DNA from 2 places in the Streptomyces sp. NPDC025793 genome. Region 2 is predicted to be linked to the other one. Evidence: riboswitches for the same ligand, from Rfam matches in the RefSeq annotation. Region 2 holds a riboswitch; the other holds the start of a gene.
The links. Region 2 has a riboswitch for glycine ahead of gcvT (glycine cleavage system aminomethyltransferase GcvT). Riboswitches for the same ligand answer to the same signal wherever they lie in the genome.

Region 1 (15,102 bases), on a different contig from region 2:
TGCTGCGGCCAGCGCAGCAGCTCCGGCACGGTCAGCCGGGCGGGCCTGGCGAGATCGCCGGTCAGGGCGAGTTGCGCGAGCGTCACTGCGACCACCTCCCGCAGAACGGTACCCGCCGGAGTGCGCCGTACAAACGCACATGCAAGCCACATGTCACAAGTTCGCAGCTCATGCGATGTGACAAGAGACTTACCCCTGGCAGATGCGGCATTATCATCGCCGCACGGCCGGTTCCCCGGCCGCGACAGGGCGCGACACTTGTTCCACAGAACGCGAGGAGTAGACCCGTGATGACCCGTTCCGTGCGCCGGACCCGACGGATGCTGAAGGTTGCCGGTGCGGGAGCCGCCGCCCTGCTGGCACTCAGCGCCTGTTCCTCGTCCTCCGACTCGGCCACGTCCAAGGACAGCGCGAGCTCGGCCCCGGCCGGCTCCGCGTCCTCGCCGAAGCTCTCCGGCAGCATCACCGTGTTCGCGGCCGCCTCCCTCAAGGAGAGCTTCACGGCCCTGGGCAAGGAATTCGAGCAGCAGCACCCCGGCACCAAGGTCAGCTTCAACTTCGGCGGCAGCGACACGCTGGCCGCGAGCATCACCAGCGGCGCCCCGGCGGACGTCTTCGCCGCCGCCAGCCCCAAGACCATGGCGATCGTCACGGGCAAGAAGGACGCGGCCGGCACCCCGGCCACCTTCGTCCGCAACCAGCTGGAGATCGCGACCCTGCCGGGCAACCCGCACAAGGTGGCCTCGCTGAAGGACCTCACCGCGTCCGGCCTGAAGGTCGTGCTGTGCGACAAGACCGTGCCGTGCGGCGCCGCCGCGCAGAAGGCCCTGGACGCCAGCCACCTCAAGCTCACCCCGGTCTCCTACGAGCAGGACGTCAAGGGCGCCCTCAACAAGGTGGAACTGAAGGAGGCCGACGCCGCCGTCGTCTACAAGACCGACGTGCACGCCGCCGGCAGCAAGGTGCAGGGCGTGGAGTTCCCCGAGTCGGCCGAGGCGATCAACGACTACCCGATCGTCCTGCTGAAGAACGCGCCGAACGCCGCGGCCGCCAAGGCGTTCATCGCCCTCGTGGAGTCCGCCGAGGGCCAGAAGGTGCTGAGCGAGGCCGGGTTCCTCAAGCCGTGACCTCGCCTCTCGAACCCGACGCCGCGGCCGGCCTCCGCACGGGCCGGCCGCGGCGTCGCCGCGTCGGCACGGGGGGCCGGCGCGGGGTGCCGTTGCCGCTGCTGCTGCCGGGCCTGGTGGCGCTGGCGTTCCTGCTGCTGCCGCTGCTCGCGCTGCTGGTCCGCGCGCCCTGGCGCACGCTGCCGGACCAGCTGTCCAGCACCCAGGTCTGGCAGGCGCTCCAGCTGTCCCTGGTCAGCGCGACGGCGGCGACGGCCGTCAGCCTCGTTCTGGGCGTGCCCCTGGCCTGGCTGCTGGCCCGCACCGAGTTTCCCGGCCGGGGGTTCGTCCGGGCCCTGGTGACCCTGCCCCTCGTCCTGCCGCCGGTGGTCGGTGGCGTGGCCCTGCTGCTGGCCCTCGGCCGCAACGGCGTGATCGGCAAGTGGCTGGACGCCTGGTTCGGGATCACCCTGCCGTTCACCACCACCGGGGTGGTGATCGCGGAGGCGTTCGTCGCGATGCCGTTCCTGGTCATCAGCGTCGAGGGCACCCTGCGCGCGGCCGATCCGCGCTACGAGGAGGCGGCGACCACCCTCGGCGCGTCCCGCTTCACCGCGTTCCGCCGGGTCACCCTGCCGCTCATCGCCCCCGGCATCGCGGCCGGCTCGGTCCTCGCCTGGGCCCGCGCGCTCGGCGAGTTCGGCGCGACGATCACCTTCGCGGGCAACTTCCCCGGCCGCACCCAGACCATGCCCCTCGCGGTCTATCTCGCCCTCCAGGACGACCCCGACGCCGCCATCTCCCTCAGCCTGGTCCTGCTCGCGGTGTCGATCGCGGTGCTGGCGGGGCTGCGGGACCGCTGGATGACGGGAGCGTGAGCGTGGCCGCCGACCCCGGGCGTGTGCGAACGTACCGTCCCATGACCGACATCGACGCCCCCGAAGCCGCCCCGACGCGGGTGGGCGACGAGGGGCTCGACGCCCGGCTCGTCGTCGACCGGGGCGCCTTCCGCCTGGACGTCTCCCTCACCGCCGCCCCCGCCGACGTCGTCGCCCTGCTCGGCCCCAACGGCGCCGGCAAGACCACCGCCCTGCGCGCCCTCGCCGGTCTCGTCCCGCTCACCGACGGGCATCTCCGGCTCGACGGCGCCTCCTTGGCGGACACTCCCCCGGAGTCCCGCCCGGTCGGCGTGGTCTTCCAGGACTACCTGCTCTTCCCGCACCTGACCGCCCTGGACAACGTGGCCTTCGGGCCGCGCTGCCAGGGCGTCTCCAAGACCGAGGCCCGTACCCGGGCGGCCGCGTGGCTGGAGCGCATGGGGCTCGCCGACCACGCCCACGCCAAACCACGCCGGCTGTCCGGCGGGCAGGCCCAGCGGGTGGCCGTGGCCCGGGCCCTGGCCACCCGCCCCCGGCTGCTGCTGCTGGACGAGCCGCTGGCCGCCCTGGACGCCCGCACCCGCCTGGAGGTCCGGGCCCAACTGCGCCGCCATCTGGCCGAGTTCGAGGCGGTCGCCGTCCTCGTCACGCACGACCCGCTGGACGCCATGGTGCTCGCGGACCGGCTGGTCGTCATCGAGCACGGCCAGGTGGTGCAGGAGGGCACCCCCGCCGACATCGCCCGCCACCCCCGCACCGACTACATCGCCCAGCTCGTCGGCCTCAACCTCTACCGGGGCCGGGCGGACGGGCACGCGGTACGGCTCGACGCCGGGCCCTCGCTCACGACCACCGAGGAGCTGTCCGGGCCCGTCTTCGTGGCGTTCCCGCCGAGCGCCGTCACCCTGTTCCGGGACCGGCCGACCGGCGCGAGCGCCCGGAACCTGTGGCGCTGCGAGGTCGAGGGCCTGGAGACGCACGGCGACCAGATCCGCGCCGACCTCGTCGGCGAACTCCCGCTCGCGGCCGACCTCACTACGGTCGCCGCGGCCGAGCTGGATCTGCACCCGGGCGCCGCTGTCTGGGCGACGGTCAAAGCGACGCAGACACACGCATACCCGGCTTAGGTGACCGCGCGCCCTACCGTGGGTGCCCATGACCCTGAGCATCCGCAATCAGCTGCCCGGCGCCGTCACCGAGGTCCGGTCGGGCGAGGCGATGGCCGCCGTCAAGGTCCGCCTCGGCGGAGGGCAGCACCTCACGGCGGCGATCACCCTGGAGGCCGCCGAGGAACTCGCCCTCGCCCCCGGCTCGCCCGTACGCGCCCTCGTGAAATCGACCGAGGTCTCCCTCGCCACCGGCCGGGTCGAGGGCCTGTCGATCCGCAACCAGCTGCCCGGCGCGGTCACCGGCCTCGTCACCGGTGCCGTCATGGCGACCGTCCGGATCACCGTCGACGGCGGCGAACTGACCGCGGCGATCACCAAGGACGCGGTCGAGGACCTCGGCCTCTTCGTGGGCTCCGACGTGATCGCTCTGATCAAGGCGACCGAGGTGGCCCTCGCGGCGGAGTGACACGGCGGGTGACACGGCGAGGGCCCCGCCCGGGAATCCGGACGGGGCCCACGATGTCACCGCCCGCCGCGGTGCCGGCGGGCGAGAGGTGTCAGTCCTCGTACGCGTCCGGCGGCGGGCAGGAGCAGACCAGGTTGCGGTCGCCGAAGGCCTGGTCGATCCGGCGCACCGGCGGCCAGTACTTGTCGGCGGCGGAGACACCGGCCGGGAAGACGGCCTCCTCGCGGCTGTAGGCGTGCGCCCAGTCGCCGCCGAGCGCGGCCGCGGTGTGCGGGGCGTTCCGCAGCGGGTTGTCCTCCGCCGGCCACTCGCCCGCGCCGACCTTCTCGATCTCCGCGCGGATGGCGATCATCGCGTCGCAGAACCGGTCCAGCTCGGCGAGGTCCTCGGACTCGGTCGGCTCGATCATGAGCGTGCCGGCCACCGGGAAGGACATGGTGGGCGCGTGGAAGCCGTAGTCGATGAGCCGCTTGGCGACGTCGTCCACGCTGACGCCGGTCGCCTTGGTCAGCGGGCGCAGGTCGATGATGCACTCGTGCGCGACCAGGCCGCCGGGACCGGTGTAGAGCACGGGGTAGTGCGGCTCCAGACGCTTGGCGACGTAGTTCGCCGACAGCACGGCGACCTGCGTGGCCCGCTTGAGGCCCTCGCCGCCCATCAGGCGGACGTACGCCCAGGAGATCGGCAGGATGCCCGCGGAGCCCCAGGGGGCGGCCGAGACCGGGCCGACGCCCGTCTCCGGGCCGGCCGCGGGCTGGAGCGGGTGGTTCGGCAGGTACGGCGCGAGGTGCGAGCGGACCGCGACCGGGCCGACGCCGGGACCGCCGCCGCCGTGCGGGATGCAGAAGGTCTTGTGCAGGTTCAGATGCGAGACGTCACCGCCGAAGTGGCCCGGCTTGGCGAGGCCGACCAGCGCGTTGAGGTTCGCGCCGTCGACGTACACCTGGCCGCCCGCCTCGTGCACCCGGGCACAGATGTCGGCGACGTGCTCCTCGAAGACGCCGTGCGTCGACGGGTAGGTGATCATCAGCACGGCCAGCTCGGCGCGGTGCTGCTCGATCTTGGCGCGCAGGTCCTCGACGTCGATCTCGCCGTCCTCGGCGGTCTTGACGACGACGACCTTCATGCCGGCCATCACGGCGCTGGCCGCGTTGGTGCCGTGCGCGGAGGACGGGATCAGGCAGACGGTGCGCTGCTCGTCGCCATTGGCGCGGTGGTAGCCGCGTACGGCGAGCAGACCGGCCAGCTCGCCCTGGGATCCGGCGTTCGGCTGCAGGGAGACCTTGTCGTAGCCGGTGACCTCGGCGAGACGTTCCTCCAGCTCGCGGATGAGGGTGAGGAAGCCCTGCGCCTGCTCGGCCGGCGCGAAGGGGTGCAGCCCGCCGAACTCGGGCCAGGTGACCGGCTCCATCTCGGTGGTCGCGTTGAGCTTCATGGTGCAGGAGCCCAGCGGGATCATGCCGCGGTCGAGCGCGTAGTCGCGGTCGGCGAGCCTGCGCAGGTAGCGCAGCATCGCGGTCTCGGAGCGGTGCCGGTCGAAGACCGGGTGGGTGAGGAAGTCGTCGCCGCGCAGCAGCGCCTCGGGCAGGGCGTCCGCGGCGGTCGCGTCGAGCGCCGCTATGTCGCCCGCGACGCCGAAGGCCGCGAGGACCACGCCCAGCCGGGCCCGGTCGGTGGTCTCGTCGCAGGCCACGGAGACGTGGTCGGCGTCGACCGGGCGCAGGTTCACGCCGTTCTCCCGGGCGGCGGCGACGACCTCGGCGGCCTTGCCGGGCACGCGCGCGGTGACGGTGTCGAAGAAGGCACCGTGGACGACCTCGACACCGCCGGCCCGCAGGCCCTCGGCGAGGAGCGTGGCGTACCGGTGCGTCCGCCGGGCGATGATCCGCAGCCCCTCCGGGCCGTGGTAGACGGCGTACATGCCGGCCATGACGGCGAGCAGCACCTGCGCGGTGCAGATGTTGCTGGTGGCCTTCTCACGGCGGATGTGCTGCTCACGGGTCTGGAGCGCGAGCCGGTAGGCCTTGTTGCCGTCGGCGTCGACGGAGACGCCCACGAGCCGGCCGGGCAGGCTGCGCGCGAACTTCTCCTGCACGGCCATGTAACCGGCGTGCGGACCGCCGAAGCCCATCGGCACGCCGAACCGCTGGGTGGTGCCGACCGCGATGTCCGCGCCCAGCTCACCCGGCGAGGTCAGCAGGGTCAGCGCGAGCAGGTCGGCGGCGACGGTGACGAGGGCGCCCAGCTCGTGCGCCTGGTCGATGACCGGCTTGATGTCGCGTACGGCACCGGAGGCGCCCGGGTACTGGATCAGTACGCCGTTGATCTCGCGCGCGGCGATGTCGGCCGGGATGCCCTCGCTGAGGTCGGCGACGACGACCTCGACACCGGTCGGCTCGGAGCGGGTCTCGATGACGGCGATGGTCTGCGGCAGCGCGTCCGCGTCGACCAGGAACAGACCCTTCTTGTTCTTGCCCATGCGCCGGGACAGCGCCATGGCCTCGGCGGCCGCCGTGCCCTCGTCCAGCAGGGAGGCACCGGAGGTGGGCAGCCCGGTCAGGTCGGCGACCATGGTCTGGAAGTTCAGCAGGGCCTCCAGCCGGCCCTGGGAGATCTCCGGCTGGTAGGGCGTGTACGCCGTGTACCAGGCCGGGTTCTCCATGACGTTGCGCAGGATGACGGGCGGTGTGAACGTCCCGTAGTACCCCAGGCCGATCATCGAGCCGAGCACCTGGTTGCGGTCCGCGAGCGCGCGCAGCTCGGCGAGCACCTCGGCCTCGGTGCGGGCGCCCGGCAGGTCGAGGGCGTCGGCGTTCTTGATCACGTCGGGGACCGCGGCGGCGGTCAGCTCGTCCAGCGAGCCGTAGCCGACCTGCGCGAGCATCTTGGCCCGCGCCTCCTGGTCGGGCCCGATGTGGCGCTGTTCGAAGGGAACACCCGCTTCGAGATCCGAAAGCGGAATACGGTGGGCGGTCATTGCGGAGGCCTCCTGGTCTGACGCGACCTTCGAAGGGCACCACGGTGCGGTGCCCCGACGGCCTCCCCCTCTGTCATCTCAACCTGAGAGCTTCACCGGGCGCCCGAGAGGCCCGGCTTTCACCGTCGGTGAGAGCGGAAGCCGTCGACAACCGCCCTGCTTTCCAGAGTGACCTCGTCCGTGCGGTACGTGAGCCTGAGAGATTCCGGGGAGGATTTGCTCCTTCGGCGCCTCCGAGGTGGTCGGAGGACTCTCCCGCACGGGTTCAGCAGCCGTTGTCAGACTACCAGCGAGGTCAACGCCCGAGCCCTCGAGTGGCCGCCTCCGCGAATCTGCTCTTTTGTAGTGGTTACGGATGAGTTGTGACCATGTGGAGGGAGAGCGACCGTGCAGACCGACATCGATCCGCGCAACCTGATCGGCCGCAAGGCGTTCGACCGCAGCGGCGCCAAGATCGGCACCGTCGACGAGGTGTACCTGGACGACGCGACCGGCATACCCGAGTGGGCGGCCATACGCACCGGCCTGTTCTCCCGTGACGCGTTCGTCCCGCTGGAACCGAGCGAACTCGTCGAGGGCACCCTCCACGTCCCCTTCGACCGCGCCCTCATCAAGGACGCCCCGGACTTCGGCGTGGGCCGCCATCTCTCCCCCGAACAGGAACTCCAGCTCTACCACCACTACGGCCTCGACACAGCCCTGCCTCCCACGCTCCCCGACCGGGACTTCGGCAAGCTGGCCGGGTCGGAGGAGACCTGAGGCCGGCGCGCCCCGCCAGGGGGTGTCGTTTGGATCATGCCGGCATCGCGGACCCTGGCGCGCGCTCCCCCAGAGGGGGCACACCCCCCAGCGGCGTTGTCGTCGATCGCCGACTCCCCCACGCTCGGCTTCGCTCGCGCGGGAGGGGCCCCACGACGCCGCTCGGCTCGGCCGGCAGGCGCCGTTCCTCACGGCCGGCCGATCCAACCGGCACCCCCTCAGGCCTCGGCAGGGTGGTCACGCCGGAGCTCCTCCTCCTGCGGATCCGGCACCAGCGGCAGCGGCTCCGCGGCCTCCAGCGCGGGGTCGTCGACGAAGAACGTCCGCACCCGCCCCGGAGGGGTCTGCGGCGTCTCGAACCGCACCGTCACCCGCCCCAGCCCGCTCCCCTGCACCCACCCGGGCCCGTACGCGACATGGCGCACGTCCTGCCCGGCCCGCCAGTGGCGCTCGACCGGCTCCGGCCGCTCCACCACGGCCTCGGCCACGACCTCCTCCGGCGTCTCCGCCGCCCGCGCGTCCATGGCCTGCGCGAACAGGTCCTCCTGCGTGTAGTCGGCGAGCCCGGAGACGCCCACGCCGAGCAGCCGCACCCCGCCGGTGGTGTCCACGGAGTCCAGCAGCCGGGCCGCCGCCTCCCGGACCACCGCCGGATCGTCCGTGGGCCCCCTGAGCGTCTCCGAACGGGTCAGCGTCGAGAAGTCGTACCGCCGCACCTTCAGCACGATGGTCCGCCCCGACAGCCCGGCCCCCCGCAGCCGCCCCACACACCGGTCCGCGAGCCGCTGCACCTCCATGCCGATCCGCAGCCGGTCATGGATGTCCACGTCGTAGGTGTCCTCGACCGACACCGACTTCGCCTCGCGCTCGGCCACCACGGGCCGGTCGTCACGGGCCAGCGCCATCGCGTACAACGCGTGCCCGTGCGCCTTGCCCAGCAGCCGGACCAGCTCGTCCTCACCCGCCTCGGCCAGCTCCTCGACCGTGGTGATCCCGGCCCGGCGCAGATGGTCCCCGGTCGCGGGGCCCACGCCCGGCAGGGTCCGCACCGGCATCGGCCCGAGCAGGGCCCGCTCGGTCCCCGGCTCGATGACCAGCAGGCCGTCCGGCTTGGCCTGCTCGGAGGCGATCTTCGCGAGCATCTTGGACGCGGCGAGCCCCACCGAGCCGGTCAGCCCCGTGACCGCCCGGATGTCCGCGCGCAGCCTGATCCCGGCCAGCCGCGCCGACTCCTCGTCCCAGGCCGTCCCGCCCGCCTCCAGATCCACGAACGCCTCGTCCAGACTGAGCGGCTCCACCAGCGGCGACAGCTCCCGCAGCAGCGCCATCACCTGCTCGCTGACCGCCCGGTACACCCCGAAGCGCGGCACGAGATACGCGGCGTTGGGCGCCAGCCGGCGGGCCTGGCCCATGGGCATCGCCGAATGCACCCCGAAGATCCGTGCCTCGTACGACGCGGTGGCCACCACACCGCGCGGTCCGAGCCCGCCCACCACGACCGCCTTCCCGCGCAGGCTCGGCTTGGCTGCCTGCTCCACCGAGGCGTAGAAGGCATCCATGTCGAGATGCAGGATGGTCGGCGCGTGTCTCACATCTCCGATGCTGCACCACGGCACTGACAATGCCGTGGTGCGGGACGCCCACCGTGCGACATCGCGCCGGATGCCGGCGGGCACCGGCTACCGGACGGCGACGGATCCCCGCTGTCGGACGGCGAGGGACACGGCGGTCAGACCGCTCGGTTGCGGCGGCGCGCCAGCTCGTCCGCGGGGTTGTGCCCGACGAGGGTCTCGCCCGTGTCGATGCGCTCGCCGTGCAGCTGGGAGAGCGCGCTTTCCACGTCCCGCCACACCACGCCGACGGCGATCCCGAAGATGCCCTGACCGCCCTGGAGCAGGGCGTGGACCTCGTCCGGCGAGGTGCACTCGTACACCGTCGCGCCGTCGCTCATCAGGGTCATCCGCTCCAGGTCGCGGAAACCGCGTTCTCTGAGGTGCTGGACGGCCGAGCGGATGTTCTGGAGCGAGACCCCGGTGTCCAGGAACCGCTTCACGATCTTCAGGACGACCACGTCCCGGAAGCTGTACAACCGCTGGGTGCCGGACCCGTAGGCGGGCCGCACGCTCGGCTCGACCAGGCCGGTGCGGGCCCAGTAGTCGAGCTGTCGATAGGTGATGCCCGCGGCCGCACACGCGGTGGGCCCGCGGTAACCGATCTGCTCGGACGTCATGGACGCTGCCCCTCCGCCGTCCGGTACCACCCTCGGCCGCTGCGGAGCGGGGTCGACCGCGCTGCTCGATGGGAGGCACCCCCTGTTCGAACGCAGCTGTGAACTCGGGGGAGGGTACGGACCGCTCTCCCCGAACCCGCGTCCGGGGGCACCCCCAGCCGTACCGTCGCCGCTCGTTCTCACGCCGACCTCCGTCCTTGACCTGCCTTCTCGACGGTAGGCAGTCACCAGGGGCGCGTCAACGATCGCCACACTCGGCACGCCGAGTGATAATCACCCTAAGAGTGGTTTCCCGTGCCCCACCGCGGGGAAAGGCTAGCCGAATGCGCTCGCGGGGGACCGTAGGACGCCCTCATTGGCCGGTGGCACATGCCCGGCCCCACCGCCCGCACGGGCCCGCCGCACCCGGTGCTCACCGGGCGGGCGCGCTCACCGACGGCTCGTGATCACTGGCTGCTGGTGCCGAAGTCCTCGGGCGAGATCTGGTCGAGGAACTCGCGGAACTTCTCCACTTCGTCCTCCTGCTCGTCCGGGATGGCGATGCCCGCGTCGTCCAGCACCGTGTCGCTGCCGTAGATCGGCGTACCGGTGCGCAGGGCCAGCGCTATGGCGTCGGAGGGGCGGGCGCTGACCTCGACCCCGCTGGCGAAGACGAGCTCCGCGTAGAAGACGCCTTCCCGCAGGTCGGTGATGCGTACTTCGGTCAGCTCCTGTCCGACGGCCTCCAGCACGTCCTTGAACAGGTCGTGCGTCAGCGGTCGGGCGGGAGCCATGCCCTGCTGGGCGAAGGCGATCGCCGTAGCCTCCCCCGGCCCGATCCAGATGGGGAGGTAACGGTCGCCCCCCACTTCGCGCAGGAGCACGATCGGTTGGTTGGAGGGCATTTCGACCCGGACACCTACGACATCGAGCTCGTTCACACAGCAACCCTAGGCCGTGCCCGGGACGTTTGGGTAGTCGGGCCGGGAACAGGTGCCCGATCCGGACTCCGGCGGACCCCCGGGCCGCCCGCCGCTCTCAGGGCAGGCTCACACCGAGAGCGCTCTTCACCAGAGCCGCGTGCAGCTTCACCGTGAGCGCCGCCAGCTCCTTCGTACGGGCTTCGGCGAGTGCCCTGGTCTGCGGGTTGCGGTGGCGCTTGAGCGGTGCCACCACCTGGTCGACGAGACCGGCCTCGCGGTCGGCGGCGCCCTTCATCACCCGCAGGTGACGCGGCTCGATCCCGAACCGGCCCAGTTCGGCCACCAGCCCGGCCACAGTGACCGCCTCGGCGTCGTACGCCCCGTCGGCCAGCGGAGCGATGAGCCCGTACGACTCCCACTCCTGCAGCTCGGCCTCGTCGATGTCCGCCGCCGCCAGCAGCTCGGCCCGGCCGATTCGGGCGACCGTGGGCACCGCCGCCCGCTCCTGAAGGTCCTCCGGCGTGCGCTGGCGCCCCACGACGGGCAGCGGGACGGCCTCGCCGCGCTCCATGGCGTCCAGGTGCTCGCGGATCACCTTGAGCGGCAGATAGTGGTCCCGCTGCATCCGCAGGACGTGCGCCAGGCGCTCGACGTCTCTGGCGCTGAACTTGCGGTACCCCGAAGGGGTCCGCTGCGGCTCGATGAGCCCCTCGGACTCCAGGAAGCGGATCTTGGAGATGGTGACTTCGGGGAACTCGTCGCGCAGCGCGTTCAGCACCGTGCCGATGCTCATCAGCCCACTGTCCCTGGCGGCGGTACCGCTTCCGGCACCGCCGCTCGGTGTTTGAAGCATGGACCTTCCCTGGGGTCCCCCCGGACGCCGGTCCGGGGGCGGGTCAGATGCCCTGGTTCCGGCTCGCGTAGAACACCAGCCGGTACTTGCCGATCTGCACCTCGTCGCCGTTCGACAGAGCGACCTGGTCGATCGGCTCGCGGTTGACGTACGTGCCGTTGAGGCTGCCCACGTCGGCGACGGTGAACGAGCCGTCCGGCTGGCGACGGAACTCCACGTGCCGACGCGAGACCGTCACGTCGTCGAGGAAGATGTCGCTCTGCGGGTGACGGCCGGCCGTGGTGAGGTCGGCGTCCAGCAGGAAGCGGCTGCCCGAGTTCGGCCCCCGGCGCACCACCAGCAGCGCCGAGCCGAACGGCAGCGCGTCCACCGCGGCCTGCGCCTCGGGCGACAGCGTCGGGACCTGCGTCTGGCCGGTCACCTCGGCGTCGTACGCCTCAAGACCGGAGATCGAGATCGTGGACGTCGTCTCGGAGGCGCGCTCCGGCACGGCTCCGGGGCGCAGCGGCGCACCGCAGTTGGAACAGAAGCGGGCGCTGTCCGCATTGCGGTTACCGCACCTCGAACACACCAGGGCCGACATGGACGGATCCTCCTGCCGCGGCTGCCCCGCCGGGGCGTTGGACGCGTACGGACCAGAGGCGAACCCTCCACCCGTACCTGAGGTTGACGGTTGTCCGAAACCTATGCCGCCGGACTGGGCAGGGTCAACCGACGCCCCGCCCTGGCCTCCGGAAATGTCACCGCCCGGACCAGCCACCTGGTCCCGGAACAGCGGCCGCTGACCCTCTGCGTCGGGCTGGGCGCGATGGCGAGCGGTCGCGTTGTCGCCACCCTCTCGCGCGCTCTTGCCGAACAACTTCGCAAACAACTTCACGGGCGATTCCCCTTGACCGAAACAGACCCGCCCGTGGGGCAGGACGAACCCTGATTGCCTACACCGGCCGAGCCGGACATCCTCACAACGTCCGTATCCACCAGACAGTTTCCACCACGCACCACCCCTTCGATGCGCCGACCCCCCGCAACCTCATGCCCCTGCCCGACGTCCCCCATGCACCGCCGGTTCACTACGAGGACGACCGAGCGTAGTCAGGCCGCTTCGTCTGTCGCAAGGCGTCCACGACGATCTTGTCCGAGCGCTCCACCGTGACCGTGGCCTGCTCCTTCTCCAGCGTCTGCACCACTCCTCCCGGGATGTTCAGCGCGGGTTCCAGATCTTGCGGCTTGCCGATGACCGTAAAACGATAGGGGGCGTTGATCTTGTTCCCGTCGACGCTCACGCCGTTGCCGGAATCCGCGAAGTACGTGTTCGCCACCACCCGGATCCCGTTGAGCTGGATGGCCTCCGCACCGGCCGCACGCAGCTCCTGGACGGCGTCGAGCAGCATGTCCGCCTTGACCGCCCCCTTCGTGTCCTCGACCGTCATCGTGATGCCGGGACCCTGCGCCGCCACGGTTCCCGCCAGAATGCCGAGTTGCCTCTCCTTCTCGGCCGTCTGCTTGCGGGCCTCCGCAGCCTGGTCGGAGCTGCTCTGGAGCTCCTGGCGCTGCTTTTCGAGTCCCTGCTTCTCGTCCTCAAGACGCTGAGTACGCGAGTCCAGTTCATCGAGGATGCGCACAAGATCTTCTTGTCGCGCGCCGCGGAGCGCGCTGTCGGTGTCGCTGTTGGAGGCCACCTGCACGGCCAGCCCGAAGCCGAGCCCGAACAGCAGCAGGGCGACGATGAGTTGGGCCCGGGTGAAACGCGGCGGCCACAGCCCCTTGACCAGCCGCTGCCGCCCGGTCAGCGACCCCTGCGGCGGCTCACCGGACGTCGCCCCGGACTCGGGTGCCGGCGGCGGCACCTCGGCCGGCAGTTCCTTGCGCAGCCTGTTCTCCGGCTGGTTCTCCGGCCGGTTCTCCGGCTGCTCGTTCGGCTCGCTCATCGGTCTCACGCCCGGAACACGTGACGCCGGATCGCGGCGGCGTTGGAGAAGATCCGGATGCCGAGGACCACGACGACCCCCGTGGACAGCTGCGCGCCCACGCCCAACTTGTCACCCAGGAACACGATCAAGGCGGCGACGACCACGTTCGACAGGAACGACACCACGAAGACCTTGTCGTCGAAGATCCCGTCGAGCATGGCCCGCAGACCACCGAAGACGGCGTCCAGCGCCGCGACGACGGCGATCGGCAGATAAGGCTCGACGATCGCCGGAACCTCCGGGTGGACCAACAGGCCGGCCACGACTCCCACGACGAGGCCCAGTACGGCGATCACGATGTGCCCTTCTCAGTCTTCTCGGTGCTCGGCTGTGCGGCACGGACGATCACACTCGGTGCGGCGGGCAACCGTACGTCACCCTCGGTGGAAATGGTGGCGCGGATGCCGAAGTTCTCCTCCAGGGCATGCAGATACAGCCCGTCGGCACTGTTCTGGAACCCGGTGCTCAGCCGTTCCCCGTCCCCCACGGCCAGCACCGTGTACGGCGGCACCAGCGGCCGGTTGTCGACCAGTATCGCGTCTCCCGCGGCCCTGATCGCGGACAGGGCCGTCAGCCGCTGTCCGTTGATGGAGACGGCCTCGGCCCCGGACGCCCACAGGCCGTTGACCACGCGCTGCAAGTCACGGTCGCGCACCCGGCCGCTGTCGGAGAAGCCCGAGGTCTCCCGCGGATTGGTCCCGTCACCGCCGGAGCTGGCCTCCTTGGCGTCGTTCACGACGAGCTTGACGCCCGGCCCGTGCACCTCGGTCGCGCCCGACAGGACACCCACCAGATCCGCCTGCCCGCTGCCGCCGCTCGACTTCAGCGCCGCCCGCTGACGGGCGCTGACGTCGTCGCGCAGCGTGTCCACGGTGTGCTCCAGCTTGTCCGCGTTCGCGGTCTCGCTGTCGATGCGGTCGATCAGCTCCTGGTGCTCCTTGGCCACCACGGGTGCCGCCCCCCGCGCCTGCGCCGCACCGAGGGTCACGACCAGCGCCGCGAGGACGAGACCGCCCGCGAGACCGAGCTTCGCCCGGAGCGTCTTGGGCAGCCCGCCCTCGCCCGCGGACTTCTTCCGGGCTGCGGCCTCGGCGTATCCGTCGTCGAGGCTGTGGTCCATGACATTGGTGATCAACGACATGGAGGCGTCCGGGCGCTGCGGCCGCGCAGGGCTGCTCCGAACGGGGGGTTGCTGCGGCATGCCGCACATCGTCGCATGTCGCGGGCGATACCTCCGAATGGCCCCACCGACGTGCCGGACAGGCCCCCTGGGGGACATCTGTCCGGCACGCGCGTGTGCGTGGGCTTTCCGTACGGCGCGGTGTGTCGCGCCCTTTCCGGCTGCCCCGCGGTGCCCTACCGGCCGGCGCTGTCCACGACGGCCGACCACTCGTCGAGCAGGGCCTGAGCGGAGGCGTCGTCGGGCCCCTCCGCCCACAGATGGGTGACCGCCTCGGCCGGGTCGGGCAACACCATCACCCAACGCCCGTCGGTCTCCACGACCCGCACACCGTCGGTCGTGTCGACAAAGCGATCCCCTGCCGCCTCGACCACCCGCCGCATGACCAGACCCTTGACGGCCCACGGCGTGGCCAGGTCCCGCTTGAGCACATGGGCCCGCGGGATCCGCGCGTCGATCTGGCTGAGCGTGAGCTGCGTCCGTGCGACGAGCCCGATCAGCCGGACGAAGGCCGCCGTACCGTCGAACACGCCGCTGAACTCGGGGACGATGAACCCGCCCTTGCCGTCACCGCCGAAGATGGTCCCTTCTTCACGCCCTACGCGCGTGAGATCGTCGGGCGAGGTCGTGGTCCACTCGACCTGCGTGCCGTGATAGGCGGCCACCTGCTCG
Region 2 (15,102 bases):
GATCGCCTTCAGGCCCAGGTGGTCCTTCGAGGTGTCCTTGTACGGACCCTTGTAGGTGTTGTTCGGGTCCAGCATCTGCTGGAGGTAGACCGGACCGCCGGACAGCACGTCCTGCGCCCAGGAGCGCTCGATGCCGTACTTGATGTCCTGGGAGGTGATGGCCTTGCCGTCCTCCCACGTGATCCCGTCACGCAGCGTGAAGGTGTAGGTCTTGCCGTCGGCCGAGACCTTGCCCGCGTCGGTGGCGAGGTCCGGGGTGAGCTTCGCGCCCTCGGCACCCGGCGCCGTCTTGTAGGTGAGCAGCTGACGGCTGTAGTAGCGGGAGAAGTCCCACATGAAGCCGTAGTAGCCGCGCGTGGTGTCCCACGAGTCGGCGTCCTGCGTGCTCACGAACTTCAGGGTGCCGCCCTTCTTGACCTGGTCGGCCTGGGCAACCTTGTTGTTCGCCGCGTCGAAGCCGGCCGCGCCGTTCTTCGAGCTGCCGTTGCCTCCGCCGCACGCCGCCGTGGTCAGCAGCCCGGCGACCACTACGGCAGCGGCGAGGGCCTGCTTGCGCCGCCCTGAGGTGCGTTGGGTAGTCACGATCTCGGATCCTCCGGAATTGATGAGAGACCCCGTGGCTGAGCTCACGGGACGCTTGGGGTACGGCACTTCAGCGGGAGCCCTTCGGGTCGAGCGCGTCCCGCACGCCGTCGCCGAAGAGGTTGAAGGCAAGAACCGTGATGAAGATCGCCACGCCCGGGATCACCATGTACATGGGGTCCGAGTCGTAGTAGTCGATCGCACTCGACAGCATCTGCCCCCAGGAGGACGTGGGCGGCTTGACGCCCACGCCCAGGAAGCTGAGCGCCGCCTCGGTGAGGATGTTCGTGGGGATCATCATCGTCGTGTACACGATGATGGGCGCGACGAGGTTCGGCAGCAGCTCCTTGAAGAGGATGTAGAACTGCCCGGCGCCGAGGGAGCGGGCCGCCTCGACGTACTCGCGCTCACGCAGCGAGAGCGTCTGGCCGCGGACCACCCGGCCGATGTACGGCCAGCCGAAGAAACCGATGACCAGGATCATCACGAACACCCGCACGCCCGTGCCGGTGAGTCCCAGCATCTGGTTGGGCATGACGGAGACCAGCGCGATGATGAACAGCAGCTGCGGGAAGGCGAGCAGGCCGTCCATGACCCGGCTGATCAGGGAGTCCACCCAGCCGCCGAAGAAGCCCGCCAGGACGCCGAGGACGGTGCCCAGGATGACGGCGACCACGGCGGACAGGAAGCCGACGAGAAGAGAGATCTGTGCGCCGTAGAGGATGCGGGCGAAGATGTCGCGGCCGTTGACCGGCTCCACGCCGAGCAGGTGGTCTCCGCCGATGCCGCCCAGTGAGCCCTTGGGGGTGCTGAACAGCGGGTCGATCAGGTCCTGGTGGTAGACGTCCGGGTCCTGGCCGACCAGGCTCGTGATGACGGGCGCGAGCAGCGCGATCACGATGAGGAGCAGCACCACGACGCCGCCCGTCAGGGCGAGTTTGTCCCGCTTCAGGCGCTCCCAGGCGATCCGTCCCAGGGAGCGGCCCTGAACGGCCTTCGCGTCGGCGGCGGCGACCGCCGCTTCCTCGGCCGCACCGGGCGCCGCTTCCGCGGCCGGCTCGTGCAATGGTGCCGTCATTAGGCTGGGACCCCTCTCAACCGGTGGTAACCGGCCCGCACTTGCCGCTGGTAGCGGCATCATTCAGTCCGTCGTACACACAGGGGCGAGCCCCTTGAAGGGGGAGTCTTCAATGCCCGCGCGACAAGCCGCCAGCCTTGGCAGCGAATGGATGCGTAACCGTGATGCAAGCAGGCGTTTCCTGTTATGCGGACAGTTAATCGCGACAAGCGGACGGTAAGCGGAGGTCGGCCGGGGAAGGTCGGCGGCCGTAGGGCGAGGTCGGCGGCGGGGTCAGTAGCCGCCGGGCACCGGTGGATAGCCGTAGCCGGGGGCCGGGGCCTGCGGCTGGGGCGGTGACTGGAGCTGCGGCTGGGGCTGGGGGTGCGCCGGGGGTACGGCGGCGTGGGCGTCGCGGTCGTAGAACGGGCGGGCGTTGGCCCGCATCCACATCACGACCGGGTCGTAGTCGTCGGTCATCGCGACCGTCGACACCGGCAGGCCCTCGGGGACCGCGCCGACGGACTGCTGCATCATCGCGCGCACCGAGTCGACCGCGGCCGGAGAGGTGTCGTACACGTCCAGGCCGATCACGAGGTACGGCGTCCCGAGCGCGGGCTGCACCCAGGCGCGGCGCAGGGAGCGCAGGGCCGGCGTGCGGTGGGCGTTCTGCGCGAGCAGGGCATAGAACTGCGGGACCTCGATGCCGGGTTCGTCGAGCCGGAGCGGGCCTGCGGGCTGGCGGTCCAGGCCCGTGGCGATGCGGCGCAGGTCCAGCCAGGGGATGCCGACGCCGCCGCCCGGGGCGTGCGGGTTGACCCACAGGCCGTAGTGGTCCGGGTAGAGGGTGCGGGCCACGTCGAGCCCGTCCACGACCTCGTAGGAGCGGTTCCAGCCGCTGGCCGACAGTTCCTGGGCGGAGGTGACGCAGGGGGCGTAGGGGAGGCCGTCGACCTCCATCGTCCCGTACTGGGCGTCCGGGGACCCGGCCTGGCCGTGCCACAGCAGCATCCAGATCTGGCCGGAGGACGGGGTGGCGAGGGCACGCAGCAGGGCCTCGTAGGCGTCGTAGCGTCCGGGCGTGACCTGGCGCAGCGTGTGGTCGACGCTACCGAGGCCGCCGCTGTGGCTCGCGCTCACCTTGTCGTGCCCTTCTGTTTTCCGTGCCCCGTGTGTGGAGACAGCTTAAGCGCCTGCCGGGGTGCCGCTTCGGGTTCGTTCGCGAGTGCGGGTGCGTTGTGGTTTCTCGCGCTCACGCGGCGGAGCCGCATATCGGACGCAGCCCCGCGCCCCCCTTGGGGCGCTTTCAGTGGCCGTACTGATAGAAGGGCCTGACATTCCCCCGCAGCCATTCCGCCACCGGGTCGTCCGTGACGTCCAGGAGGACCAGGCTGACCGGCCAGGCGACCGGGATCCTGCCCAGGGCGCGGCCCAGGGCTTCCATCGGGAGGGTGCGCAGGTCGCCCTCCCACCGGGAGAGCTCCACGCCCACGAACATCACCGGATCGTCCGTCTCGACGGCGGCCAGGCAGCGGCGGGCCGTGCGGACCACGCCGGTCTCGGCGAACTCGGCGGACGCGGCGGCGAGGAAGTCGACCGGGTCGTCCTGCCAGTCGGGCTCGAAGAGGCGGACCCGGCCGCCGGTGTCCGCGCCGTCGAGGGGGGTACGGCCGGCGCGGCACAGCTCGGCCACGGCGGCCGGCGGGAGCGGGATGCCGACCAGCGCGTCCGGGTTCACCGCGATGCCGACCTGCGCGGGCAGGCCCCGGGCGAACTCGACGGCCGGGGCGATGGTGTACCCCATGTGGGAACCGGCCGCCTGGCGCAGCTGCTCCTCCGAGCTGAAGACGGGCACGTAGGCCTGGCCGTCGATCTCCAGCGTGGGCAGGTCCAGCGGGCCGCTGCCCGGACCGCCGCCGTTGGGCAGCGGGATCCACAGGAAGCTGCGGCCGAGGACCTCGATGATCCGGCCGGCCGCGGTGGGTACGCCGAGGGAGGCCGCGAGCACCTCCTCCAGCTCGTTGCCGGGCCAACCGCCGTGCGGGTGGGGGTGCGCCTGTGCCGGGAAGTCCGCGGGAATGTCCGCCGGGAAGTCCATCTGCCTACCGCCTGCTGGGAACCACTGCTGTGACCATGAAGGCTAGCGGGTTGCTGTGACCGTCCCCTCACCGTGGGAACGCGATCCGGCGCAGGGCGTCCGCCGCGGGGCGGTCCAGCAGGGTCGCCGAGCCGACGCCCGCCGGCAGCGCGCCCCGCTCGACGGCGGCGAGCAGCCGGGCCGTCGTGCGGCGGTGGCGGGTGAAGGCGTAGCGGGAGACGCCCCGGCCGCGCTCGCGCTGGCCCTCGCGGGCCGTGCCGGGGGTGACGTCCAGCAGGAGCAGGTGCAGGGTGCCGCCGCGGCGGCGGGCCTCGCGGGCGAGCCAGCCGCGCACCCAGCTCTGGGTGCCGCAGTCGTGCACGACGACGCCCTCGCCGGTGCGCAGGGCACGGCGCAGGCGCGCGTAGTGAGCGAGGCGGACCAGGGGGCGGTAGAGCGCGTAGGGGAGGAAGCCGGGCAGGCGGGCGGCCCAGCGGTCGCGGGTGTCCTGGGAGTCGATGCGGCGGCCGGGGACCGCGCGGCGCATCAGCGTGGACTTGCCGCTGCCGGGCAGTCCCGTGATCACCACCAGGTCCTCGGCGCGGAAGAGCAGGGCGTGCGGGCTGCGGCCGGCCCGGTCGCGCAGGTCCCGGACGACCGGGGCCGGGGCGCGGCGCTGCTTCGGCACCGCGACGCCGCTGGTGACGGTGGCGTACACCGGGGTCCTGTTCACCATGTCGGTCCTCCCCTGTCGGTTCAGTAACAGCTCTGCCCGTGAAACGTAAAGAGAAGGTAATGGACCGAGGTCGGCAGTACGGTCCGCGTGCTGCCACAGGCCGGTTACAAAAGCCCGCTCGGCGTGCAATGATGTGGCCGCCAACTGCATACCGGCCGCTTGAATCCGCGCGGGAGAGTCCCCAGCAGCTGCGCTGGGGCGCCGAAGGAGCAAGTCCCTCCCTTGAATCTCTCAGGCCCCGTTACCGCGCGGGCGAGGCACATCTGAAAAGCGGGCCGCTGCCGGCAGTGGCTCCACCCACGGTGCAAGCCGTGATCGTCCCCGTGGCGGTCGTGGCGAACCTCTCAGGTTCCGATGACAGATGGGGAGGAACGTTCCTCGCCCGTTCCGCTGTCCTGGGAGACGACCGACCGATGAGCAGTACCGAACCCACTGAGCTGCGCCATACCGCGCTGGACGCGCTCCATCGCTCGCTCGGTGCGACGATGACCGACTTCGCCGGCTGGGACATGCCCCTGCGCTACGGCTCCGAGCGCGACGAGCACGTCGCGGTGCGGACCCGGGCCGGCCTGTTCGACCTCTCCCACATGGGCGAGATCACGGTGACCGGCGCCGAGGCCGCCGCCCTGCTGAACTTCGCCCTGGTCGGCAACATCGCCTCCGTCGGCGTCGGCCGCGCCCGCTACACGATGATCTGCCGGGCCGACGGCGGCATCCTGGACGACCTGATCGTCTACCGGCTCGCCGAGACCGAGTACCTGGTCGTGGCCAACGCCTCCAACGCCCAGGTGGTGCTGGACGCCCTCACCGAGCGCGCCGCGGGCTTCGACGCCGAGGTCCGCGACGACCGGGACGCCTACGCGCTGATCGCCGTCCAGGGCCCGGAGTCCCCCGGCATCCTGAAGTCGCTCACCGACGCCGACCTGGACGGCCTGAAGTACTACGCCGGCCTGCCCGGCACGGTCGCCGGCGTCCCCGCCCTGATCGCCCGCACCGGCTACACCGGCGAGGACGGCTTCGAGCTGTTCGTGAAGCCCGAGCACGCGGTCGAGCTGTGGCAGGCGCTGACCGAGGCGGGCGAGGGCGTCGGCCTGGTGCCGTGCGGCCTGTCCTGCCGCGACACCCTGCGCCTGGAGGCGGGCATGCCGCTGTACGGGCACGAGCTGAGCACCTCGCTCACCCCCTTCGACGCCGGTCTCGGCCGCGTGGTCAAGTTCGAGAAGGACGGCGGCTTCGTCGGGCGCGAGGCGCTCACGCAGGCCGCCGAGCGCGCCGCGTCCGAGCCTCCGCGGGTGCTCGTCGGGCTGATCGCCGAGGGCCGCCGCGTCCCGCGCGCCGGGTACGCCGTCGTCGCCGGCGGCCAGGTGATCGGCGAGGTCACCTCCGGCGCCCCCTCCCCCACCCTGGGCAGGCCGATCGCCATGGCCTACGTCGACGCGGGCCACGCGGCGCCCGGCACCGAGGGCGTCGGCGTGGACATCCGCGGCAGCCACGAGCCGTACGAGGTCGTGGCACTGCCGTTCTACAAGCGCCAGAAGTAGAGACTGGGCGCGGTCGCGTCCCCCGCGGGCCCGATTCCGTGGCAGGTACGTGACCCTGCGCACAGTTGCCCGCCCACCAGCGGTTTCCGCAGTCCCCCCTTCACCAGCACTCCCGCGCGTACAGGAGAATTCAGGCCATGAAGAACCCCCAGCAGCTGCGCTACAGCAAGGAGCACGAGTGGCTGTCGCCCGCCGAGGACGGCGTCGCGACGGTCGGCATCACCGAGTTCGCGGCCAACGCGCTCGGCGATGTGGTCTACGCCCAGCTCCCCGAGGCCGGCGCCACCGTGACCGCGGGTGACTCCTGCGGCGAACTGGAGTCGACCAAGTCGGTCTCCGACCTGTACTCCCCGGTCACCGGTGAGGTCGTCGAGGCCAACCAGGACGTCGTCGACGACCCGGCGCTGGTGAACTCGGCCCCCTTCGAGGGCGGCTGGCTCTTCAAGGTCCGCGTCTCGGCCGAGCCGGCGGACCTGATGAGCGCCGACGAGTACACGGCCTTCAGCGCCGGCGAGGAGTCCTGACCGTATGACTGTCCTGAACACTCCCCTGCACGAGCTGGACCCGGAGATCGCCGCCGCGGTCGACGCGGAGCTCGGCCGCCAGCAGTCCACGCTGGAGATGATCGCCTCCGAGAACTTCGCGCCGCTCGCGGTGATGGAGGCACAGGGCTCGGTCCTCACCAACAAGTACGCCGAGGGCTACCCGGGCCGCCGCTACTACGGCGGCTGCGAGCACGTCGACGTCGCCGAGCAGATCGCCATCGACCGGGTCAAGGAGCTGTTCGGCGCCGAGTACGCCAACGTCCAGCCCCACTCCGGCGCCTCCGCCAACCAGGCGGCCCTGTTCGCCCTCGCCCAGCCCGGGGACACCATCCTCGGCCTGGACCTGGCGCACGGCGGCCACCTGACCCACGGCATGCGCCTGAACTTCTCCGGCAAGCAGTTCAACGTGGTCGCCTACCACGTGGACCCGCAGACCGGTCTGGTCGACATGGCCGAGCTGGAGAAGCTCGCCAAGGAGCACCGCCCGAAGGTGATCATCGCCGGCTGGTCGGCGTACCCGCGTCAGCTGGACTTCGCCGAGTTCCGCCGGATCGCCGACGAGGTCGAGGCGTACCTGTGGGTCGACATGGCGCACTTCGCCGGTCTGGTCGCGGCCGGGCTGCACCCGAACCCGGTCGAGCACGCTGACGTGGTCACCTCGACCACCCACAAAACGCTCGGCGGCCCGCGCGGCGGCATCATCCTCGCCAAGAAGGACTTCGCGAAGAAGCTGAACTCCTCGGTCTTCCCGGGCTTCCAGGGCGGCCCCCTGGAGCACGTGATCGCGGCCAAGGCGGTCTCCTTCAAGGTCGCCGCCTCGGAGGACTTCAAGGAGCGCCAGCGCCGTACGGTGGAGGGCGCCCGCATCCTCGCCGAGCGCCTGACCGCGGCGGACGCCCGCGAGGCCGGGGTGAACGTGCTCTCCGGCGGTACGGACGTGCACCTGATCCTCGTCGACCTGCGCGCGTCCGAGCTGGACGGCCAGCAGGCCGAGGACCGGCTCCACGAGGTCGGCATCACGGTCAACCGCAACGCCGTCCCGAACGACCCGCGCCCCCCGATGGTCACCTCGGGCCTGCGGATCGGCACGCCCGCCCTCGCGACCCGCGGCTTCACGGCCGAGGACTTCGCCGAGGTCGCCGACGTGATCGCGGAGGCGCTCAAGCCGTCCTACGACGCGCAGGCCCTGAAGGCGCGCGTGCAGGCGCTCGCCGACAAGCACCCGCTGTACCCGGGTCTGAACAAGTAAGACGCCTTTTACGGGGCACCGCGCACACTGGAGTACGTACCCGCGTACCGGCGTGTGCGGTGCCCGCCCCCCTGTACCACCGTTTTCGCTCCACCCCGTCTTGAGGAGTCGTCCGTGGCCATCTCGGTCTTCGACCTGTTCTCGATCGGCATCGGCCCGTCCAGCTCCCACACGGTCGGCCCGATGCGCGCGGCGCGCATGTTCGCCCGCCGGCTGCGCAACGAGGACCTGCTGTCCTCGGTCGCCTCGCTGCGCTGCGAGCTGTACGGCTCGCTCGGCGCCACCGGCCAGGGCCACGGCACCCCGAAGGCGGTGCTGCTCGGCCTGGAGGGCGCCTCGCCGCGCACGGTGGACGTGGAGTCGGCCGACGACCGGGTGACGGCGATCAAGGCGGCGGGCCGGCTGAGCCTGCTCGGCGAGCACGAGATCCCGTTCTCCTTCGACGACGACCTGGTCCTGCACCGCCGCAAGGCCCTGCCGTACCACGCCAACGGCATGACGATGTGGGCCTACGACGCCGAGGGCGCGGAGCTCCTGTCGAAGACGTACTACTCGGTCGGCGGCGGCTTCGTCGTGGACGAGGACGCGGTCGGCGCGGACCGGATCGTGCTGGACGACACGGTACTGAAGTACCCCTTCCGCACCGGCGACGAGCTCCTCCGCCTCACGAAGGAAACCGGCCTGTCGATCTCCTCCCTGATGCTGGAGAACGAGCGGGCCTGGCGCACCGAGGGCGAGATCCGCGCGGGTCTGCTGGAGATATGGCGGGTGATGCGCGAGTGCGTCGGGCGCGGCATGTCCCGCGAGGGCATCCTGCCCGGCGGCCTCAAGGTCCGCCGCCGCGCGGCCGTCTCCGCCCGCCAACTGCGCGCCGAGGGCGACCCGTTGGCGCACGCGATGGAGTGGATCACGCTCTACGCGATGGCCGTGAACGAGGAGAACGCGGCCGGCGGCCGGGTCGTGACCGCTCCCACGAACGGCGCGGCGGGCATCATCCCGGCGGTCCTGCACTACTACATCAACTTCGTACCGGGCGCCGACGAGGACGGAGTGGTCCGCTTCCTCCTCGCCGCCGGCGCGATCGGCATGCTCTTCAAGGAGAACGCCTCCATCTCCGGCGCCGAGGTCGGCTGCCAGGGCGAGGTCGGCTCCGCCTGCTCCATGGCGGCGGGCGCGCTGGCGGAGGTGCTCGGCGGCAGCCCGGAGCAGGTCGAGAACGCGGCCGAGATCGGCATGGAACACAACCTCGGCCTGACCTGCGACCCGGTCGGCGGCCTGGTCCAGATCCCGTGCATCGAGCGCAACGGCATGGCCGCGGTGAAGGCGGTCACGGCGGCGAAGATGGCGATGCGCGGCGACGGCTCCCACAAGGTGTCCCTGGACAAGGTCATCAAGACCATGAAGGACACCGGCGCGGACATGTCCGTGAAGTACAAGGAGACGGCGCGGGGCGGACTTGCGGTGAACATCATCGAGTGCTGAGGTAAAGCGCGTGGCGGGTGGGGCGGCAGCGGGTGGAGTGGCGGACGGGGCGGCGCGGATACGGGTGCCGGTGGGCGCGGACGCGGAGCGCTGGGTCACCCGGGTCGGCTGCCGCCGGGTCCTGTTCGTCGTGCACAACGTGACGTCGGCGACGCGTCTACTGGACGTCCTCCCGCTGTTCTCCGGCGACCTGCGCGTGCAGATGTTCGCCACGTGCACGGGCTCGTCCCCGTTCCTGGCCGGGGTGCCCGAGCTGCTGGCGCGGGCGGGGCTGCCGGTCCTGCCGTGGGAGCAGGCCAAGGAGACCCCGTTCGACCTGGCCGTGTCGGCCAGCTACGGCGGTGAACTGGCCGCCGTGCAGGCCAAGTTGGCCGTGCTGTCGCACGGGGTTGGGTACAATAAGAGGCTTGCAACACCGGACAACACCGGACAACACCGGACAACACCGGACAACACCGGTCTTCGGGCTGTCGCCCGACTGGCTCCTCACCGACGGGCGTCCCCTCGCCGACGCCACCGTCCTCTCCCACCCGGAACAGCTGGACCGGCTGCGCTCGGCCTGTCCCGAGGCGGCGCCCACGGCGGTCCTCGCCGGTGACCCCTGCTACGACCGCATCCTCGCCGCACTCCCCCAACGCGCCCTCTACCGCCGGGCGTTGGGCGTCGGCCCAGGTCAGCGGCTGATCGTCGTCAGCTCCACCTGGGCGGCCCGCTCCCTCTTCGGCGGAGCCGCCGAGCCGGCGGCGGACGACCTGCTGCCCTGGCTGCTGTCCCGCCTCGCGGCGGAACTGCCCGCCGACGAGTACCGGACCGTCGCGGTCCTGCATCCGAACATCTGGTACGGCCACGGGCCCGGCCAGGTCCGTGCCTGGCTGGACAACGCCCGGCGGGCCGGCCTCGACGCGATCGACCCCCTCGACGGCTGGCGCCAGGCCCTGATCGCCGCCGACTGCGTCCTCGGCGACCACTCCAGCGTCACCTACTACGCCGCGTCCCTCGGCATCCCCGTCCTCCTCGGCGCGTTCCCCCAGCAGGACCTCGACCCGCTCTCCCCGGTCGCCGCCCTCGGCCGTACGGCTGCGCGCCTCGTGCGCCGGGGCAGCCTGCGCGCCCAGATCGAGGACACCGTCGCCGCGCACGATCCCGCCCGGTACAAGGAGCTCGCGGAGCAGACCAGTTCGGCTCCGGGAGAGTCGGCCGCCCTGCTGCGGCGCCTGTTCTACGGCCTCATGGAGCTGGCCGAGCCCGAGGGGCACCCGGCGCTGCTCGACCCGCTGCCGCTGCCGCCGTACCTGCCCGCCCGCCGTACCGCCCCGGTCCGCGTGCTCACGGGCGGCCTCGGCACGGATCCGCCGCAGGTCCGCGTCGCCCGGTACGCCGTCGCCGGTGCCGGGCCCGACCCGTCGGACGCCCCGGACGTGCGCTGGGACTGCGCGCACACGGTGGTCGACGAGGAGACCCGGGAGGCCGGCCGGCTGCGCGTCGCCGACGTCGTCGTACGGTACGCGGCCGGGGACGACCCGCGGCTCGGGCCGCCGGCCGCCTGGACGGCGGAGGCGCTCGACCGCTACCCGTACTGCGGACTGGCCGCCTACGTCGACGGGCCGGACCGCTGCGTCGTCCGCACCCGCGCGGGCGACCTCGTACGGCTGACCGCCACCGCGGGCCCCGACGGACGGGCCGACCTGTGCGATCCCGCCGCCTACGCCTCCGCGCTCCACGCCTGGCTCACCGACGGCCGGACCCTGGCCGACGCCCTGCCCGCGATCACCGTCCGCACGGGCGAGGCGGCACACCGCGTCACCGTGGCGCCCCTCGGCCGGGGAGCACCGTGAGCCGGATCCGGGATCCCGGCTTCCGCGTCGCCGAGCCGCGCGGCTCGGGGCTCAGGCCGTCAGTTCCGTCAGGCGGGCCCGGACGCGGGTCAGGCCGAGCGGGTCCTCGTTGGCCTCGTGGCGTGCGGCGGCGGTGCGCAGGTCCTCCGCCTCCTGCTCCGGGCGTCCCGACAGGCGGTGGCAGCGGGCGCGTGCCTCCAGGGCGTCGGCCAGCTGGAGCCCGGCGCCCGCCTCGGTCATCGCCGTGACGGCCTCGTCCAGGCAGACGCGCGCCTGCTCCGCGTCGCCGGCATCGAGGTGGGCGTCGCCCAGACTCATGTAGACGCGGCCCGCGTTGTAGGTGTCACCGCCGCCCGGCAGTCGGCGGAACTGGGCGAGGGCGTCGTTCAACCGGGCGACGGCGGCCGGGAATTGACGCTGCCTGGTCTGGGCGCGGCCGATGTGGTGGGTCAGCAGGGCCGTGGCGCGCGGCACGTCCGCCCAGCCGTCCTGCCCCGGGCCGATCCGGCGCAGCACCTCCTGCGCCTCCTCGAAACACGCCTGCGCCGCCGCGAACTCCCACTGCTTGAGCCGGAGCAGCCCCAGCGACTCGACGGCGGTCGCCTCGCCCCGGTGGTGGCCGCAGGCCCGGTCGGCGTCCCTGGCCCGCGTGAGGGCGTGCTCCGCGTCCGCCGGCCGGCCCGACCCCATGTGGCCGAAGGCGAGTTGGGCCCACATACGGCCGACGGACCGCGGATCGCCGAACTCCTGCGCCACGTGGCGTCCGGCCGCCTCGACCCCGAGGAGGTGCGTGTCGATCCACTGCGCGTGGAAACCGAGCAGCAGATGCAGGCCCCACAGGGCCTCGCACAGCTGCCAGACCAGGTCGTCGAAGCCGTGGTGGGCGGCGGCCCGGACGACGGCCGCGAGGTTCTCCCGCTCGGTGCGCAGCTCGGCCAGCGCGCGCTTGCCGTCGGCGCGGTCGCGGTGTTCCGGCAGGGCGAGCCCCCGGTACGCGGGGCCGAGCCGCCAGCGCAGCGGCATGACCCGGAAGTCCGCGCCCGCCGCGAAGCGCAGGTGCGCGACCGCGACCCGGCGGACGGCGGCCGCCATCCGGGCGGGTCCGTCCTCGGCCTCCGCCAGCGCGTGGGCGTGCGCCCGGGTCAGGTCGTGGAACCGGTAGCGCTCCTCCCCGACCTCTTCCAGCAGATGCATCCGGGCCAGCTCCTCCAGCAGCCCGCGCGCCTCGTCCTCGGGGACGGCGGCGGCGTGCGCGGCGGTGCGGACGGTCACGGTCGGCCACGGCCACACCGCGAGCGCGCGGTAGAACGCGGCGCAGCCGGGGGTGAGTTCGGCGTAGGCGGCGTCCTGGACGAGCCGGACGGGATCGGCCGTCGCCGCCCGGTCCTCTTCACGCACGGCGGTGCCCTCCCGGTCGTTCCCCTGGTCCCCCTGGCCGCGGCCGGACAGCTGCTGGGCGACGCGCTCCCAGGTCAGCTGGTGCCGGACGGCGAGGCCGGCGCCCGTGGTGCACAGCGCGAGGGGGATCCCGCCCGTGCCGTCGGCCACGGCCCGGACCACGGCGTCGGGCGCGGCGGGGCGGTCACGGCCGGCGACCCGCCGGACCAGCGTCATCGCGTCCTCGGCCGACAGCGGCCCCAGCGGATACGGCCGGGCGCCGTGCTCGGCCACGAGCCGCCCGGGGCGGTACCGGCTCGTCACCAGGACGAGGCACTGCGGCGAGGCCGGGAGCAGCGGGATGACCTGGGCGTCGTCGTGGGCGTTGTCCAGGACGACGATCAGGCGCCGGTCGGCGGTGCAGTCGCGGTAGAGATCGCGCTGGCGCGCCTCGTCGCCCGGCACCAGGGCGCGCGGCACCCCGAGCCGCTCCAGGAACCACGCGAGCACGTCGGACGGCTGGAGCGCCGTTCCGGCCGAGGCGCCTTTCAGGTCCGCGAACAGCACCCCGCCGGGAAAACGCTCGCGCAGCTCCGTCGCGCAGTGCACGGCGGCGGCGGTCTTGCCGATGCCGCCCGGCCCGGTGAGGGCGGCGACGGCGGGCGCGCCGGGCGTCCGCTCCTCGTCGTCCAGCAGGGCCGTCAGCCAGGCGAGCACCTCCGCGCGGTCGGTGAACACCGCCGTCGTCGGCGGCAGCATCTGCGGGCGCGAGGCACCGTGCGCCACGGCGGGTACGGTGCGCGGCGAGAGCCACGCGGCCTCGCGCACCCAGTCCGTGACCTCGCGGGCGAACTCCGGTGATCTGCGGGCGAGTTCGAGCAGCTGCCGGGCCGCCGCCGTCTGCTCGGACTCGGTGCCGGGGAAGGTGGGCGGGGCGAGGCGCGGCGAACCGGCCGCCGCGGAGCCCGAGTTGTCCCCGGAGCGGCCCCGGCTCAGCAGGTCGCAGAGCCGCTCGGAGAGCCGTCTGCCCGCTTCACCGCTCGCTCCGGAGACGGCACCCGAAGCGACCGTGCCGACCGCCGAGAGTGCCATGCTCATCAACGCTTCCACTCCGGAACTCCCCCCAACTCGCCGTTGCCGTCATCGTATCGACGCGCGGGCGCGGCGGACGGGGGCGACAGGCGGGTACGGCGCACGGCGGGTTCACGTGGTGGCCACCAGCAGGTCCTCCCCCGTCGACGGGCGCAGGCCGTCCGGGCGGCCGGTGAAGTACCGCTCGGCGAGGGAGGCGCCCGAGACGTGCCGGGCCTCCTTGAACCCGGCCTCGCGGGCCAGGCTCAGCATCTCCTCGGGGGTGTAGAAGCTGCGGAACGGCGTGCCCGCACTCCGCGCCCCCGCCGTGCTGGTGCGCAGACCCGGGCGGTCGGCCTCGGCCACGAGATCCTCGGGCAGCAGGAAGGTCATGGCGAGGGTCGAGCCGGGGGCCAGCGCGGCGATCTGGCGCAGGGTGGTCGCGGTGGCCTCCTTGGTGAGGTACATCGTGACCCCGCTGGAGGAGACGACCGCCGGCCGGCCGGGGTCGAAACCGGCCGCCGTCAGCGGCTCCCGCCAGGCCCCGCCGCTCGCCTCGAAGTCGACCGGCACGAGGTGCGGCCGGCCGGGGACGCCGTAGCCGAGTGCGGCGAGGCGCCGGTGCTTCCACTCCTGCGGGCCGGGCTGGTCGACCTCGAAGACGCGCAGCCGGGACATGCCCCCGGTCCGGCCCCCGGTCTCGCGCTGGGCGAAGGTGTCGAGCCCGGCGCCCAGCAGGACGTACTGGTCGACGCCGCGTTCCGCGGCCTGCTCGGCGACCAGGTCCTCGACGAACCGGGCGCGGGCGACCATGGCGGCCCGGAACGCCCGGGTCGCCACCGGGTCCATGTCCGGCCGCTCGCGCCAGCCGTCGCCCGGGTCCGCGATCCTGAGCCCGATCTCGTCCGTCAGGACGTGGGGCGGCGCGTCGACCTGGACGTGCATCGCCCGCCACAGGGCGCACCGGACGGCGGTGTGGTCCGGCGCCACGTCCGTCGGGCCGCCCGCCGGGCCGCCGGCTCCGCCGGTCACGCCTGCTCCTTGCGGGGAGCCTGGAGGCTCCACAGGCGTCCGTCGGGGTCGCGGACGGTCATCAGCCGGGTGCCGAAGTGGGTGTCCTCGAAGGGCGTGACCACCTCGACGGCGGGGTCGGCGCGGAACGCGTCCGCGTCCGGCACCCTGAACACGATCTGCGTCTGCGGCTCCCGGTCCTCGGGAACCTCCGCGATGAACACGTACGGCCCGTCGCCGCACCGGAACTGCCCGGAGTTGTGGTCGGTCTCGAACTCCAGCTCGTAGCCCAGCCCCTGGAAGAAGCGGGCCGCCCTGCCCCAGTTGTGCGTCTCCAGGAAGACCGCTTCGATGCCCTCGGTCGCCATGTCAGCCCTCTTTCCCGCTCGTATCGCCGGTCTCGTTCTGCTTGCTCGTCCCGCCGTCGTCGAGGTAGGCCCGCAGGGCGTCGGCGACCAGCGCCGACAGCGACATGCCCGACTCGATGGCACGGAACTTCACCTGCTTGATCAGTCCGATCGGCAGGTACACGTTGAACT

Region 1: linked by a shared signal. The riboswitch ahead of gcvP (aminomethyl-transferring glycine dehydrogenase) and the one ahead of gcvT (glycine cleavage system aminomethyltransferase GcvT) in region 2 are both predicted to bind glycine.

What each region holds. Positions count from the first base shown of each region.
Region 1 is NZ_JBVHMR010000012.1:255,526-270,627, forward strand. It holds gene ACZ4MF_RS23920 (molybdopterin-dependent oxidoreductase) at 1-86, opposite strand, end outside; gene modA (molybdate ABC transporter substrate-binding protein) at 291-1,127, shown strand; gene modB (molybdate ABC transporter permease subunit) at 1,124-1,984, shown strand; gene ACZ4MF_RS23935 (ABC transporter ATP-binding protein) at 2,026-3,111, shown strand; gene ACZ4MF_RS23940 (TOBE domain-containing protein) at 3,140-3,559, shown strand; gene gcvP (aminomethyl-transferring glycine dehydrogenase) at 3,651-6,536, opposite strand; glycine riboswitch at 6,710-6,804, opposite strand; gene ACZ4MF_RS23950 (PRC-barrel domain-containing protein) at 6,924-7,295, shown strand; gene ACZ4MF_RS23955 (DNA polymerase IV) at 7,514-8,887, opposite strand; gene ACZ4MF_RS23960 (MerR family transcriptional regulator) at 9,025-9,708, opposite strand; gene ACZ4MF_RS23965 (bifunctional nuclease family protein) at 9,972-10,445, opposite strand; gene ftsR (transcriptional regulator FtsR) at 10,543-11,280, opposite strand; gene ACZ4MF_RS23975 (FHA domain-containing protein) at 11,324-12,157, opposite strand; gene ACZ4MF_RS23980 (DUF881 domain-containing protein) at 12,351-13,208, opposite strand; gene ACZ4MF_RS23985 (small basic family protein) at 13,214-13,546, opposite strand; gene ACZ4MF_RS23990 (DUF881 domain-containing protein) at 13,543-14,460, opposite strand; gene ACZ4MF_RS23995 (sugar phosphate nucleotidyltransferase) at 14,607-15,102, opposite strand, start outside.
Region 2 is NZ_JBVHMR010000037.1:43,468-58,569, reverse strand. It holds gene ACZ4MF_RS39285 (ABC transporter substrate-binding protein) at 1-582, opposite strand, end outside; gene ACZ4MF_RS39280 (ABC transporter permease) at 653-1,660, opposite strand; gene ACZ4MF_RS39275 (enhanced serine sensitivity protein SseB C-terminal domain-containing protein) at 1,934-2,779, opposite strand; gene ACZ4MF_RS39270 (enhanced serine sensitivity protein SseB) at 2,946-3,737, opposite strand; gene ACZ4MF_RS39265 (AAA family ATPase) at 3,805-4,449, opposite strand; glycine riboswitch at 4,613-4,709, shown strand; glycine riboswitch at 4,710-4,823, shown strand; gene gcvT (glycine cleavage system aminomethyltransferase GcvT) at 4,866-5,993, shown strand; gene gcvH (glycine cleavage system protein GcvH) at 6,131-6,517, shown strand; gene glyA (serine hydroxymethyltransferase) at 6,522-7,787, shown strand; gene ACZ4MF_RS39245 (L-serine ammonia-lyase) at 7,902-9,269, shown strand; gene ACZ4MF_RS39240 (hypothetical protein) at 9,677-11,104, shown strand; gene ACZ4MF_RS39235 (tetratricopeptide repeat protein) at 11,156-13,579, opposite strand; gene ACZ4MF_RS39230 (class I SAM-dependent methyltransferase) at 13,685-14,584, opposite strand; gene ACZ4MF_RS39225 (VOC family protein) at 14,581-14,931, opposite strand; gene ACZ4MF_RS39220 (CopG family transcriptional regulator) at 14,933-15,102, opposite strand, start outside.